One region of the Nonomuraea sp. NPDC049714 genome, then DNA from elsewhere that is predicted to be linked to it. Evidence: riboswitches for the same ligand, from Rfam matches in the RefSeq annotation. Region 1 holds a riboswitch; each other region holds the start of a gene.

Region 1 (4,585 bases):
CGTCCTGATCGCGGGCCGTGATGGCGCGCAAGGTCACGCGCGACGCCTCTGCCGTCCCGGCTGCGAGGAATGCCGCTACTTCTGCCTGTGTCTGCGTGTGAGCCGCGTCTCCCGTGCTGTCATCCATGCGCCGAAGCTAGCCCACGCCATGAGCGACCGGGCGACGCGACCTCACCCCTGCCGGGCCGACGCCGACCCGGCTCCGTCAGTCGGCGATCGGCAGGTAGACCCTGTTGCCCGACTCCGCGAACTCGCGGGACTTGGCGAGCATCCCTTCCCGCACCTCCTCCTCGGTGAGCGAGTCAGGCCCGTCAGGGCCGAACTTCTCCATCACCTCTTTGCTGATCTTCATCGAGCAGAACTTCGGCCCGCACATCGAGCAGAAGTGGGCCGTCTTGGCCGGGGCGGCGGGCAGGGTCTCGTCGTGGAAGGACCGGGCCGTGTCCGGGTCGAGCGACAGGTCGAACTGGTCCTCCCAGCGGAACTCGAACCGGGCGTCCGACAGCGCGTCGTCCCAGGCCTGGGCCTGCGGATGCCCCTTGGCCAGGTCCGCCGCGTGCGCTGCGATCTTGTACGTGATCACGCCCGTCTTGACGTCGTCCCTGTTGGGCAGGCCGAGGTGCTCCTTGGGGGTGACGTAGCAGAGCATCGCGGTGCCGAACCAGCCGATCATCGCCGCCCCGATGCCCGAGGTGATGTGGTCGTAGCCGGGAGCGATGTCGGTGACCAGGGGGCCGAGCGTGTAGAAGGGCGCGTCGTCGCAGAGCTCGCGCTGCAGGTCGACGTTCTCCTTGATCTTGTGCATGGGCACGTGGCCGGGGCCCTCGATCATCACCTGGACGCCGTGGTCGCGGGCGATGGAGGTGAGCTCGCCGAGCGTGCGGAGCTCCGCGAACTGGGCCTCGTCGTTGGCGTCGGCGATGGAGCCGGGCCGCAGCCCGTCGCCGAGGGAGAACGCCACGTCGTAGGCGGCCAGGAGCTCGCACATGTCGGCGAAGTGTTCGTACAGGAAGCTCTCGCGGTGGTGCGCCAGGCACCAGGCGGCCATGATCGAGCCGCCGCGCGAGACGATGCCGGTCTTGCGGCGGGCCGTCAGCGGCACGTACGCCAGCCGGACGCCGGCGTGCACGGTCATGTAGTCGACGCCCTGCTCGCACTGCTCGATCAGGGTGTCGCGGTAGACCTCCCACGACAGGTCGGCGGCGACCCCGTTGACCTTCTCCAGGGCCTGGTAGATGGGCACGGTGCCGACGGGGACGGGGGAGTTGCGGATGATCCACTCGCGGGTGGCGTGGATGTCCTTGCCGGTGGACAGGTCCATGATGGTGTCGGCTCCCCAGCGGGTGGCCCAGGTCATCTTCTCCACCTCCTCCTCGATGGAGGAGGAGACGGCCGAGTTGCCGATGTTGGCGTTGATCTTCACCAGGAAGTTGCGGCCGATGATCATGGGCTCGGTCTCGGGGTGGTTGACGTTCGCCGGGATGATGGCCCGGCCGGCGGCCACCTCGTCCCGGACGAACTCCGGCGCGACCCCTTCCCTGACCGCGACGAACTCCATCTCGCGGGTGATCAGGCCCGCGCGGGCGTAGGCGAGCTGGGTGACCGGCGCCCCGGTCGCCCGCAGCGTCCCCGACGCCTGCGGGGCGACGTCGCCCCGGTCGAGGATCCACTCCCGGCGCAGCGGCGGCAGGCCCTGGGTGAGGTCGGTGGTCACGGACTGGTCGGTGTACGGCCCGGAGGTGTCGTACAGGCGCACCCGTTCGCCGTTGGACAGCAGGATCTCGCGCATGGGGACTCGGAGATCACCGATGTGGACCTTGGAAAAGCGCGCGTCGCTCACCACGCAACTCCCTTCGCCGGCATTACCCGGAGCAGGTTCTGGCGGTCGGCGGCTGATGAGTAGCCGTCCTCTCAGCCCGGTCGAACCGGGCTCCCGCGTTGGACTGCCTCAAGCTAACCCGGCATCCGGCGACGCGCAAGATCCGTGTCAGAAGTCGAACAGGCGGCGCGGCCCCGGGCCGTCCTGGCCGAGCCGGTCGGCCGGGTTGGTCAGGGCGCAGACCTCGAAGGACAGGCAGCCGCAGCCGATGCAGTCGGTGAACCGGTCCCGCATCCGCTCCAGCCGCTCGATCCGGGCGTCGATCTCCGCGCTCCAGCATGCGGACGCCTTGACCCAGAACTCGCGGGTCGGCGCCACACCGTCGGGCAGCAGGGCGAGCACGTCGCCGATCACCGTGAGCGGGATGCCCAGGTGGTGCGAGGCGCGGATGAAGGCGAGCTGGCGCAGCGTCTGGCGGGGGTAGCGGCGCTGGTTGCCCGTCGTGCGGCGGCTGGCGATGAGGCCCTGCCGCTCGTAGAAGCGCAGCGCCGAGGCGGGAACGCCGCTGCGCTCCGACAGCTCGCCGATCGTCAGCTCCGTGGTCTCCGGAGGGATCGATGCCATGCCGGGCAGCCTAGCCCTTGACTTAAACCTTTGTTCAAGTTCGACGCTTGGGGGGTCGACCTTGAAAGGACCGCGTATGTCTGACAGACCGCTCCACCTCGCGTTGATCGTGGGGAGCACGCGTGCGGGCCGGTTCGGCCCCACGGTCGCCGCCTGGTTCGCCGAGCAGGCCGCCGCGCGTCAGGACGTCGTCGTCGATCTCATCGACCTGGCGCAGGCACGGCTGCCCGCGCACCTGACCGGCGAACCCGGCGCGGAGGACGCGCGGGCGCTCGCGGCCGTGAGCGAACGGCTGACCCGGGCCGACGGGTTCGTCGTGGTGACGCCCGAGTACAACCACAGCTATCCCGCGTCCCTCAAATCCGCCATCGACTGGCATTTCACCGAATGGCAGGCCAAGCCCGTCGGATTCATCTCGTACGGCGGCGTATCCGGCGGGCTGCGGGCTGTCGAGCACCTCCGGCAGGTGTTCGCCGAGCTGCACGCGGTCACCATCCGCGACACCGTCAGCTTCCACGGAGCCGCCTACCAGTTCACCCCGGACGGGCGGCCCAAGGACCCGGCGTCCTGCGAGGCAGCCGCGACCCGCCTGCTCGACCAGTTCGTCTGGTGGGCCCGCGCACTGCGCTCGGCCCGCTCCCATCACCCCTACGCCGCCTGACCAGGAGGACACCGTTCATGAGCAGCATGTGGCCACAGATCGCCCGACCCGATGCCGGCACCGTCCTGGTGACCGAATCCTCCTCGGCCGCCGCCTGGGAGGGGGCGCCGTGGCCGGCGGGGCTCCTGTCGGTCACCGAGTTCGCCGCCACGGACGGCGGCGCCGTACTGACCTACACGCAGTGGGTGAGCGGCGCGGCCGATCGCGCGTTCGTGACCGGGCTGACGGGAGCCGAGCCCGTCGAGTACGAGCTGTACCGCAGCGGAGAGCGGGAGGACCGGCCGACGCCGGGGTGCCTGGTCGCCGTGCGCGTCGAGTTCGACGGGCCCGACCGGGAGCGGCAGCGGCAGTGGATCGACACCGTGTTCCAGGCGCTGGCGAGCGAGGCCGAGCCGCATCCCGGCGGGATTTCGGGCCACTTCCACGTGAGCGCCGACGGCACGCGCGTGCTCAACTACGCCGAGTGGACCGACGAGCGGGCACACCGGGACGCCATCGCGAGCTCCGGCCAGGGCGCGGTGGGCGGTTCGGCCGACTGGCGACGGGTCCAGCGGTTCCCCGGAGTGAAGAACAGCCAGGTCAGGCGCTACCACCTGCTGCGCAGCCTCCCCGCGCCCGCCAAGGACGCGCCCGCCGCTAGCGGGCCGGCTGAGGAAGTGCTGGACAGCCCGACGGGGTGGGTGGCCGAGCACATCCGCACGTACGTGGACAGCGACGGACGAGACGGTCACCTCTACCAGGGCTTGCCGACCCTGCTGCTCACCACCCGGGGCCGTAAGTCCGGCAGGCTCCGCCGTACCGCGCTGATCTACGGGCGGGACGGCGACCGCCACCTGCTGGTGGCCTCGAACGGCGGCTCGCCCCAGCACCCCGCCTGGTACCTCAACCTGTCCGCGAACCCCGGCGTCACCGTCCAGGTCGGCGGCGACATCTTCGACGCGCGGGCGCGGGTGGCCACCCCGCAGGAGAAGCGACGGCTCTGGCGGGTGATGGCGGAGGTCTTCCCGCTCTACGACACCTACCAGGAGGGGACGGAGCGCGACCTTCCCCTGGTCATCCTGGAGAGGGCGTAACGTCACGGTGGCGTCCCGGGTCGTCCGGTCGACTAGGCTCCGCCTCGTGAAGCGCCAAATCGTCGCCGGACTGATCATCGTGGGGCTCGTCGGTACGAGTGGCCTGGCCGTGGTCGCCTCGGCGGCCGGCTCGTTCTTCGATGCCGACACCGGCTGCGCCGGGGCCGAGAAGCGACTCCTCCCGGTGTTGAGCTCGCTCGCCATCCTCGATCAGGCGCCCGGGGACGCCGTGGCGCTGGGTGGCAGGTCGTCCGGCTGTGAGCCCGACTACCAGCAGGTGTACGTCGGCCAGAACTACCGCTTCACCGTTCCCAGAGCCGACGTGCTCGCCTTCTACGACCAGCAGGCCACGCAGTCCGGCTGGCGCCGCGTCGCCGCCAACCCGTCGGTGACGAACGACCGGAGCCT
Region 2 (4,585 bases), on a different contig from region 1:
AGGCGATGTCGGCCCGGTCGTTGACCGCCAGCAGCCGGCCATGCCGGTCACAGGCGTCGCGGAAGACCTCGAGCAGCGCGAGCTCTTCGCGCGCCTCGAGCCCCTTCTCCCGCAACTGGACGATGTCCACGCCCGCGGCGAGCACCGCGTCGAGGAAGTCGGCCAGGTCACCACGATCACGCCGACCGTCGGTGCACAGGTAGAGGCGTGCGTCAGAAAGCGAGGGCCTGGGCACGCCGTTTCACCTCTGTATGACGACCGGCCTTGATCGCCTGAACCGGCGAGCCTGGCAGCGAGTCATCGGGGGTGAAGAGCCAGCGCAGCGCCTCGACATCGTCGTAGCCGGCGTCCTGCAGCACGGTGAGTGTGCCGGGGAGGCCCTTCATCACGTCCTTTCCTTCAAGGAACACCGCGGGCACCTGTGGCCCGCCGCTGCCCCGCCTTACGCCGAGCAGCTTGTGATCCTTGAGGAGCTGCTTGGCCCGCCCCAGGGGAAGCCCCAGGCGCTGGGCCACTTCGGGGAGAGTGAGCCACTCGTCAACGAGCTGGTCGGTCTCCCGGTCGATCTGTGCAACAGAAAGCGTCACGAAACCACAACTACCACACGCCGTGCTTGCTCAAACAACACAATCTCGTAGGGGGACGTCCGGATCCACCAGGCGTTCCGTGTCCAGACGGTGGCCCGCCTCGATGATTCGGCGTCCCTGGACGAGGTCGCGGGGCCGGTCCACGGACAGCACCGCGGCCAGCTCGTCCTCGTCGGTGAGCCAGCAGGCCGACCACTTGCCCTCCGGCGTGCCCCGGTACAGCAGCCGCCGGCCGGCCGGATGATGGCCCGCGTACTGGATCATGTGGCCGAACTGCTCCGACCAGAAGTACGGGACCGGGTCGTAGACCGCCTTCTCCCCCAGCAGGGTCGCGGCGGCGACCTCGGGCGCGCCCAGCGCGGTGTCCCAGTGCTCCACGCGCAGCCTGGCCTGGTAGCGGCGCGACCACCAGGCGGCGCAGTCGCCCACCGCGACCACGCCCGGCATCGAGGTGCGCAGGTGCTCGTCGGTGACGACGCCGTTGTGCAGGTCGATGTCGGCGTCGGCGAGCCACTCGACGGCCGGGCGCACGCCGATCCCGGCGACGACCACGTGCGCCTCGACGAAGCCGCCGCCGACCAGCTCGACGCCGCCCTCCTCCACCGCTCCGACCATGGTGTCGAGCCGCAGGTCGATGCCGTCGTACCAGCTCAGCGTGCGAGCGCCGATCTCGGCGCCGACCGCGAGCGCGAGCGGTGCGGAGGCGGCCTCGATCACCGTCACCGCGCAACCGGCCCGGCGGGCCGCGGTGGCCACCTCCGCGCCGATCCAGCCCGCGCCGACGACCGCCACCCGAGCGCCGGGGACCAGCCTGGCCCGCAGCTCCAGCGAGTCGTCCAGGGTGCGCAGCGCGTGCTGCGGGCCGTCGCCGGGCAGCATAATCGGCTCGGTCCCGGTGGCGATCACCAGCCCGTCATAGGCGAGCTCGCCCTCGGTGGTCTCCACGGCGCCGGCCCGCAACGCCTTGGCCGAGACGCCGGGCCTGAAGTCGATCCCCATCGCGGACAGGTCGGAGTCGACGAAGCTGGAGTCGGAGTCGCCGAGCAGCACGGCCTTCGACAGGGGCGGGCGGTCATACGGCCGATGCCGCTCCTCCCCGATCAAAGTGATCTTGCCGTCGAAGCCCCGCGCACGCAGAGCCTCGACGCTGCGCACGCCCGCCAGACCCGCTCCTACCACCACGACACGATTCACGTAAATGACCATAACGGGGGGCGTGCCGGATCGTCGCGTCGAGGCCGTAAGGTAGGGGACGTAAGACGCGCGGGAGTCCGGCCGATACCGGGCTGAGAGGAAGGCTTTACCGGGCCTTCGACCGCAAGACACCTGATCCGGATCATGCCGGCGAAGGGAGCGGACCATGGACGTGGTCGTCGGAGCGGGCATCGTCGGGCTGTCCATCGCCTGGCGGCTGGCTCGCGAGGGCCGGCCGGTCACCGTGGTGGATCCGGCCCCGGCCTCGGGCGCCTCCCACGCCGCGGCGGGCATGCTGGCGCCGGTCAGCGAGGTCACCTACACCGAGGAGCCGCTGCTCCGGCTCGGCCTCGCCTCCCTGAGCCGCTGGCCCGCCTTCGCCGCCGAACTCGCCGCCGACGCGGGCCTGACGAACGACACCCCCGGCTCCCGCCACGCGCCCGCCCCGAAGCCCGCCCCCGGCGACGGTCCCGTCCCGGACAACGCCCCTGGCTCCCGTCACGGGCTCATCCCGGGCGCCGCCCCTGGCTCCGACGGCGAGCTCGGCGCGGCGGGCGGTGCGGACGGGGTGTCCGGCTCGGGCGAAGGCTTCGGCGGGGGGATCTCCGCCGCCGCCAGGGCCGGGCTCGACCTGCGGGCCGACGGGACGCTCGACGTGGCGTTCGGGGCCGACGACCTGGCCGCGCTGGGCGAGCTTGCCGCGTTCATGGAGAAGCTGGGCCTGCCGGTCGAGCGGCTGACGGGCCGGGAGTGCCGCCGGCTGGAGCCGATGCTGGCGCCCTCCGTGCGTGGCGGGCTGCTGGCCGGGACCGACGCCTGGGTGAACCCGCGCCGCGTCACCGCGGCGCTGCTCGCCGCCCTGGAGCGGCGCGGCGTGCCGCTGGTGCCGGCGCGCGTCAGCGAGCTGCTGCGCGACGGCGACCGGGTCACGGGTGTACGGCTGGCGCCCCCGGCGAGCCCCGGGGAGATCCTGGCCGAACGGGTGGTGCTGGCGGCCGGGGCGTGGAGCGGCGAGCTGGCGAACGTGCCGGTACGCCCGGTCAAGGGGCAGATCATGCGGCTGCGTTCGGAGCGGCCGCTGCTCGGCCGGTGCGTGCGCGGCATGGTGCACGGGACGCCGGTCTATCTGGTGCCGCGCGGTGACGGCGAGCTGGTCGTCGGCGGCACGCAGGAGGAGCTGGGCTTCGACACCAGGGTGACCGCGGGCGGCCTGTACGAGCTGCTGCGGGACGCCAGGGAGCTGGTGCCGGGCGTCACCGAGCTGGAGGTCGCCGACGTGGTGGCGGGCCTGCGCCCGGGGACACCGGACAATCTGCCGATCGTCGGGCCGAGCGGCACGCCGGGCCTCACGCTGGCCACCGGTCACTTCCGCAGTGGGGTGCTGCTCACCCCCGTCACGGCCGCGATCGTCCAGGGCGAGGGTGGCGATCTCGCGACATTGTGCTCACCCGCTAGATTCCGGGATATCTCATGAAACTGATGGTCAACGGGGCCGCGCACGAGGTGCCTGACAGCATGACCGTGGCGCAGGCCGTACAGAAGCTGACCGGACGGTCAGGCGGGGCCACCACCGGCGTGGCGGTGGCCGTGAACGGTGAGGTGGTCACGCGCGGCTCGTGGGAGACCACGGCGCTGCGCGAGGGCGACCTCGTGGAGGTGCTGACGGCGGTGCAAGGTGGATGATCTGATCATCGCCGGGGAGAAGTTCTCCTCCCGGCTCATCATGGGCACGGGCGGCGCGCCCTCGCTGGAGGTGCTCGACGCGGCGCTGGCGGCGTCCGGCACGGAGCTGACCACGGTGGCGATGCGGCGGCTCGACCCCGGCGCCCGCGGCTCGGTGCTGGACGTGCTCCGCGAGCGCGGCATCCGGGTGCTGCCCAACACGGCGGGCTGCTTCACCGCCGGCGACGCCGTGCTGACGGCGCGGCTGGCCAGGGAGGCGCTCGGCACCGACTGGGTCAAGCTGGAGGTCATCGCCGACGAGCGGACCCTGCTGCCGGACCCGATCGAGACGTTCGACGCGGCCGAGCGGCTGGTGGCCGACGGTTTCGTGGTGCTGCCGTACATCGGCGACGACCCGGCGCTCGCCCGCCGCCTGGAGCAGGCCGGCTGCGCGGCGGTGATGCCGCTCGGCTCGCCGATCGGCTCCGGGCTCGGCATCCGCAACCCGCACAGCATCGAGCTCATCGTGGAGGCGGCCGGGGTGCCGGTGATCCTCGACGCGGGCATCGGCACGGCCAGCGACGCCGCCCTGGCGATGGAGCTGGGCTGCGACGCCGTGCTCCTGGCGACGGCGGTGACCAGGGCGCAGCGGCCGGATCTGATGGCGACGGCGATGAAGGGCGCGGTGCTGGCCGGTCGGCAGGCGTGGCAGGCGGGCCGCATCCCGCGCCGGCGCTACGCTGAGGCGTCGTCACCGATGACGCCCTGAGGCCGGCGAACCACCGTCGGCCTTCAGGTCACCGCGGACTCGCCGGGAAACCCTTGAACGGGCACGGGTCCGCATCGGTTTCGGATGCTCAGGCCCTCCCGGGGGCGAAACGCCCGTAAACTCGGCGGGGTGGACACGACGACAGCGGACCCTCTGGTCGGCCGGCTGCTCGATGGGCGCTACCGCATCGAGTCACTGATCGCCCGGGGCGGTATGGCGACCGTCTACCTCGCGCTGGACATCCGGCTGGACCGGACCGTCGCGCTGAAGGTCATGCATCGCTCGCTCGCCGAGGACCCGGCGTTCGTGCGCAGGTTCATCGGCGAGGCCAAGTCGGTGGCCAGTCTCTCCCATCCCAACGTGGTGCACGTCT
Region 3 (4,585 bases), on a different contig from region 1:
GCCGACCGCATGAACCTGTCCGGATAGTGCCTCTACGGCGCGTACTTCCGCTCCGGTGCAGGTCAAAGGCCACCCACGGGGTTCGTAGGTGGCCTCTTTGACCCTCGTACAGCTACGAAGTACAGCAGTAGGCCTCTAGGCTCTGCGCCTGCTCAACGAGAATGACCCCAGCAGTTGGGGGAGTCACTGCCAGGAGCGGTAGTCGCGAGGTTGCGGCGCTGAGTTCCCCCGCACCGATCTGTTCCGCGCACAGTCACTGGGTGTCCCCGGCGTCCCCGCTGACTCCGAGCGCGTGTTTGGTGCTCACGCCCCGTGCGCATCACACCGAACGGTCCTACGTAACCCTATACAGGTGATAGGGAGGGTTTTGCCAATGGAGTCCGCGCTTGCAGCGGTAGGCGTGCTCAGTGAGCGCTGTGTAAGCCGCATCGCCTGCCGCGCATTTCTTCAAGGTGCTGTAGGTAGCTACGCGGACATCTGCGCTGGCCGGGGATGCGCTGACGAACAGCGTCAAGCAACTCGCTCCTACCAGCACAGTCGCCGTCAAGAATCGCTTCATAAAACACCTTTCTCTACTTCGCCACATACGGGGGTGCGGCGAATTGTCTTGTGCCTCAGCTGAAACGGGCATCGGGTTACTCCGAAGTCGGTTCCACTACTGTTCTAGTAGGCGCCGGTATGTTTCGGGTATGTTGTGCCTGCGCGTCAGGCTCAGTTGCGAGACCAGCACCATCGTGGCCGTCAGGTGGCCGGGGGCGTAGGTCGTTGACGCTGGACGATGAGTTCCCTGCGCATCACTATTCGCGGTGGTCAGAGGCCTGGCTCCGGAAGGCCGTCCAGCGCTCCACCGAGTTTCCTCAGGGCCTCACAGGTGGCTTCGTCAGTAGCGTCGGTGTAGACCTCCATCGTCATTTTGATGTTGCTGTGGCGCAGAATCCGCATGGCTACGCGGGGGTGTACGTCCAGTGCGGCCAGCAGCGTGGCGCACGTCCCTCGGGTGCCATGGACGGTGATTCGGCGTATGCCCGATTTAGCGATGCGGGCATCGAATCGGGCGTTGAACTTGGTGGGGTCGAGGGCCTTGCCCAGGGGTGAGGTGAAGACCAGGCCGGTCTCCTGCCAACGCTCCGCAGCTTCCTCGCGGTCGTGGTCCTGTTGCTGCTTGTGGAGTCGGAGGGCGGCGGTGCAAATTCCCGGCAGGGGTAGCGGCGCCTCGGAGCCTTCGGTCTTCACGGCCCGTCGCAGGAGTTGGTCACCGACCCGTTGGAGTTGCTCGCCGACGTAAAGTTCGCCAGCGTCGAGGTCCACGTACTTCCAGTCGAGTCCGAGCACCTCCCCCTTGCGGAGCCCGTGTAATCCGCCAGTCGATTGGCTCTGCTGTCCGGTGTGAAGGGTGGAACGGGTCGGAAGAGTGACACGTCTTTCGCTCCGAGTGTCCTAGCGGATGATGTTGGTCGTGAACGCTTGATCTCATAGTGTGCGCCCTTCGTACAAGATCGGACAGAGATGAGAGCTACCCAAGCGTGACAAACCCGGTTGGAGCTCCGGCTGCCTCGCTGGCAGGGTAGGCGGTTCTAAGCTCTGGACTATAAGGATGCTGGCCGACAGTTTGTTCGAAAGGCTATCGGCTTGCACCTTTGACCTGCTGGTTCGCAACTTCGTGTTACGAAGAGGCGTTGGAGATCGGCTACTTCGCGGTGCCTTTGAAGGATGAGAAGCTCGGCAGGGGCTCGCTTTCGCGATGAGTGTCGACGCCCTCACTTGGCGGAGCTCGCGTGTAGCGGTGCGTTGCAAGAGAACACAACGCTGCATGTCCGCATGACCAGCATCAGCGTGCACGGTTGTACAGCCACCAAGTACAGCTACCGCCACGCACGTAGCTGTACTCCTGCGGACCTGCACGGACTCTCCCGAGGGCGCGATGGCAGCTACCCCGGTGGTGGCCGATCTAGGACGAATGGTGCATCATGGGGGCGCGAGCTGGGATGATCCCAGCTTCGTGTACCAACCCCCCGCGGGAGCTTGGGGCAACCAGGCTGAGAGGGTAGCTACTGCTGCTGCCGACCGCATGAACCTGTCCGGGTAATGCCGGCGTAGGGAGTGCGCGATGTCGCATGCCGTCCACGACGACGAAGTCCCCCTCACCCTCGAAAGCGCGGCGCCCAAGACGCTGGGCGTGCTCGACCAGGGCGCGCTCTGGGCCAACCTGGCCGTCAGCCTGCTGGGCTTCTCCGGCGCGCTGTTCCTGATCGACCCGCTGGGCGGCGCCCCGCTGACGCTGGCCGCCGCGCTGACCGCGACGGTCGTGGGCAGCCTGATCGGCACCGCCATGGTGGGGCTGTCGGCCATCCCCGGCACGCAGACCGGGCAGCCCGCGATGGTGCTGCTGCGCGGCCTGTTCGGGGCCCGGCTGTCCTACATCCCGACGGCGCTCAACATCATCCAGATGATCGGCTGGGGCGCGTTCGAGCTCTGGGTCATCTCGATGGGCGCGATGGCCATCTTCGGCGACACCGTCCCGTACGCGGTGTGGGTGATCGTCGCCGGGGTGCTGACCACGGTGCTGACCATCTGGCCGCTCGGCGCGATCAGGCTGCTGCGCCGCTACATCACCATCGCCGTGATCATCGCGCTCATCTGGTTCGCCGTACGGTTCCTCGGCGACGCGCCGCCGCAGACGGGCGGCAGCTGGACGGCGTTCATGCCCGCGGTCGACTACGTGATCGCGCTGTCGGTGTCGTGGGTGCCGCTCGCCGCCGACTTCGCCCGGCACTCCAGGTCCAGCCGGGCCGCCTTCACCGGGGTCGTCGGCGGCTACACGCTGGCCCAGGTCGCCTGCCTCGGGCTCGGTGTCTACGCGGTGGCCATCGCGGGGGCCGGGGCGGTGGCGGCCGACAGCACGGCGGTGTTCGTGCCCTTCGTGGCCGCGCCGCTGGGCGCGCTGTTCTTCGCCATCCTCGTGCTGCGCGAGGCCGACCAGTCCTTCGCCAACGTCTACTCCACGACCGTCTCGCTGCAGAACCTCATGCCGCGGGTCGACAGGCGGATCCTCAGCACCGTCATCGGCGTGCTCACCGTCGCCATCGCGCTCGTGGTCGACGTGACGTCCTACGGCGCGTTCCTCGGCCTGATCGGCGCGGTCTTCGTGCCGATGTTCGCGGTGCTCGCCGTGGACTACTTCCTGCTCGGCGGCTCGACCCGCTGGAACACCGCCGAGAACGCGCCCGCCCGCTGGTCGATGCTGCTGCCCTGGGCGCTCGGCTTCGCCGCCTACTGGCTGACCACCTCGACCCCCACGATCGCCCAGTGGGACGGGATGTGGGCCGCGGTCCGCGAGGCGATCGGCTTCACCAGGGAGCCGTGGATGAACGGCGCGCTGGGCGGAGCCATCGTGGCGGCCCTGGTCACGCTGGCGGTGGGCGCGCTCAGGCGCCGCGCGACTCGCGACGCTCGACGTTGAGCAGGTGGCGCTTGGCGGCCGCGCCTCCCGCGTAGTCGCCGAGCTCGCCGTCCTCCCGCACGACCCGGTGACACGGCACGACCACGCACACGGGGTTGGAGCTGAGCGCGTTGCCGACCGCGCGCAGCGCGCGCGGCCGGCCGATGAGCTCGCCGATCCGCTCCATGGTGGTGGTCGTGCCGTACGGGACCGCCATCGTCTTCTGCAGCACCGTGCGCGCGAACGACGTGGCGAGGGCCAGGTCGACCGGCGTGGCGAAGGCCCGCAGCCGGCCGGAGAAGTAGGCGTCCAGCTCCCTGCGCACCGGGTCCAGCCGCCGGGCGTCGGTGCCGATCATGCTGCCGACGTGCTTGGCGACGCGCTCGTACACGATGTTCTCGTCCTCGAAGCTGCACGAGGCGAGGCCCCTGGAGGTCACCGCGAGCACCAGCCGGCCGACCGCGCCGTCATAGGTGCCGAAGGCGACATCGAGCGGCCGATCGTCCCGATAGGTGTCGGACGTCACCCGCAGCAGGGCTTCGAGGTCGCCTGACATGCTTTCACCCTCTTCAGCCAGCCACGGAAATGCCGTGACCGCAGCGTATCGGACGGATCGCCCGGCATGAGCGCCACGCCACAGGCACTATGGAGATGTGGGGGACCTAAGGGCTGGGAGTGACGATGAGATAGCCCGCGCTGTGCTCGACAGCTCGCCCAACGCCGTGGTGGCCTTCGACAGGGACCAGAGTGTCCTGGTCTGGAACGCGGCGGCGGAGCGGCTCTTCGGCTGGACCGCCGAGGACATGCTGGGGCGCAGGGCGCCGATCGTGCCGGAGGAGCTGACCGCCGAGCACCACGCCGTGCTGGAACGGGTCCGTACCGGCGAGCAGGTCTCGCTGCGCACCAAGCGCGTGCGCGGCGACGGGGAGCTGCTCGACGTGCGGGTGGACATCAGCGCGCTGCTCACGGGCAGCGCGGTGGCCGGCTACGTCTGCGTCTACCACCTGGTCCGGATGGACGACGCCGCCAAGAACCGGATGGCGCGCCGGGCCAGGCTGGTGCGCCGGCTCACCGACGTGGTGGGCGACATCAACGCCGAGCTGGACCTGCCCGCCGTGCTCGAACGGATCACGGCCAGCCTCACCG

What was found. Region 1 has a riboswitch for thiamine pyrophosphate ahead of thiC (phosphomethylpyrimidine synthase ThiC). Riboswitches for the same ligand answer to the same signal wherever they lie in the genome.
Region 2: another riboswitch for thiamine pyrophosphate. It lies ahead of ACIBQX_RS05860 (FAD-dependent oxidoreductase); the one in region 1 lies ahead of thiC (phosphomethylpyrimidine synthase ThiC).
Region 3: another riboswitch for thiamine pyrophosphate. It lies ahead of ACIBQX_RS44855 (purine-cytosine permease family protein); the one in region 1 lies ahead of thiC (phosphomethylpyrimidine synthase ThiC).

Annotation. Positions count from the first base shown of each region.
Region 1 covers NZ_JBITLM010000004.1:614,647-619,231, reverse strand. The annotation lists gene ACIBQX_RS20550 (GNAT family N-acetyltransferase) at 1-37, opposite strand, end outside; gene thiC (phosphomethylpyrimidine synthase ThiC) at 206-1,789, opposite strand; TPP riboswitch at 1,832-1,947, opposite strand; gene soxR (redox-sensitive transcriptional activator SoxR) at 1,988-2,443, opposite strand; gene ACIBQX_RS20535 (NADPH-dependent FMN reductase) at 2,520-3,104, shown strand; gene ACIBQX_RS20530 (nitroreductase family deazaflavin-dependent oxidoreductase) at 3,122-4,177, shown strand; gene ACIBQX_RS20525 (hypothetical protein) at 4,224-4,585, shown strand, end outside.
Region 2 covers NZ_JBITLM010000001.1:1,221,876-1,226,460, forward strand. The annotation lists gene thiE (thiamine phosphate synthase) at 1-235, opposite strand, end outside; gene ACIBQX_RS05850 (Rv2175c family DNA-binding protein) at 213-587, opposite strand; gene ACIBQX_RS05855 (NAD(P)/FAD-dependent oxidoreductase) at 618-1,781, opposite strand; TPP riboswitch at 1,841-1,957, shown strand; gene ACIBQX_RS05860 (FAD-dependent oxidoreductase) at 1,948-3,255, shown strand; gene thiS (sulfur carrier protein ThiS) at 3,252-3,464, shown strand; gene ACIBQX_RS05870 (thiazole synthase) at 3,457-4,212, shown strand; gene pknB (Stk1 family PASTA domain-containing Ser/Thr kinase) at 4,342-4,585, shown strand, end outside.
Region 3 covers NZ_JBITLM010000017.1:171,549-176,133, forward strand. The annotation lists partial or broken gene xerC (tyrosine recombinase XerC) at 811-1,341, opposite strand; TPP riboswitch at 2,005-2,117, shown strand; gene ACIBQX_RS44855 (purine-cytosine permease family protein) at 2,108-3,460, shown strand; gene ACIBQX_RS44860 (methylated-DNA--[protein]-cysteine S-methyltransferase) at 3,426-3,995, opposite strand; gene ACIBQX_RS44865 (PAS domain S-box protein) at 4,138-4,585, shown strand, end outside.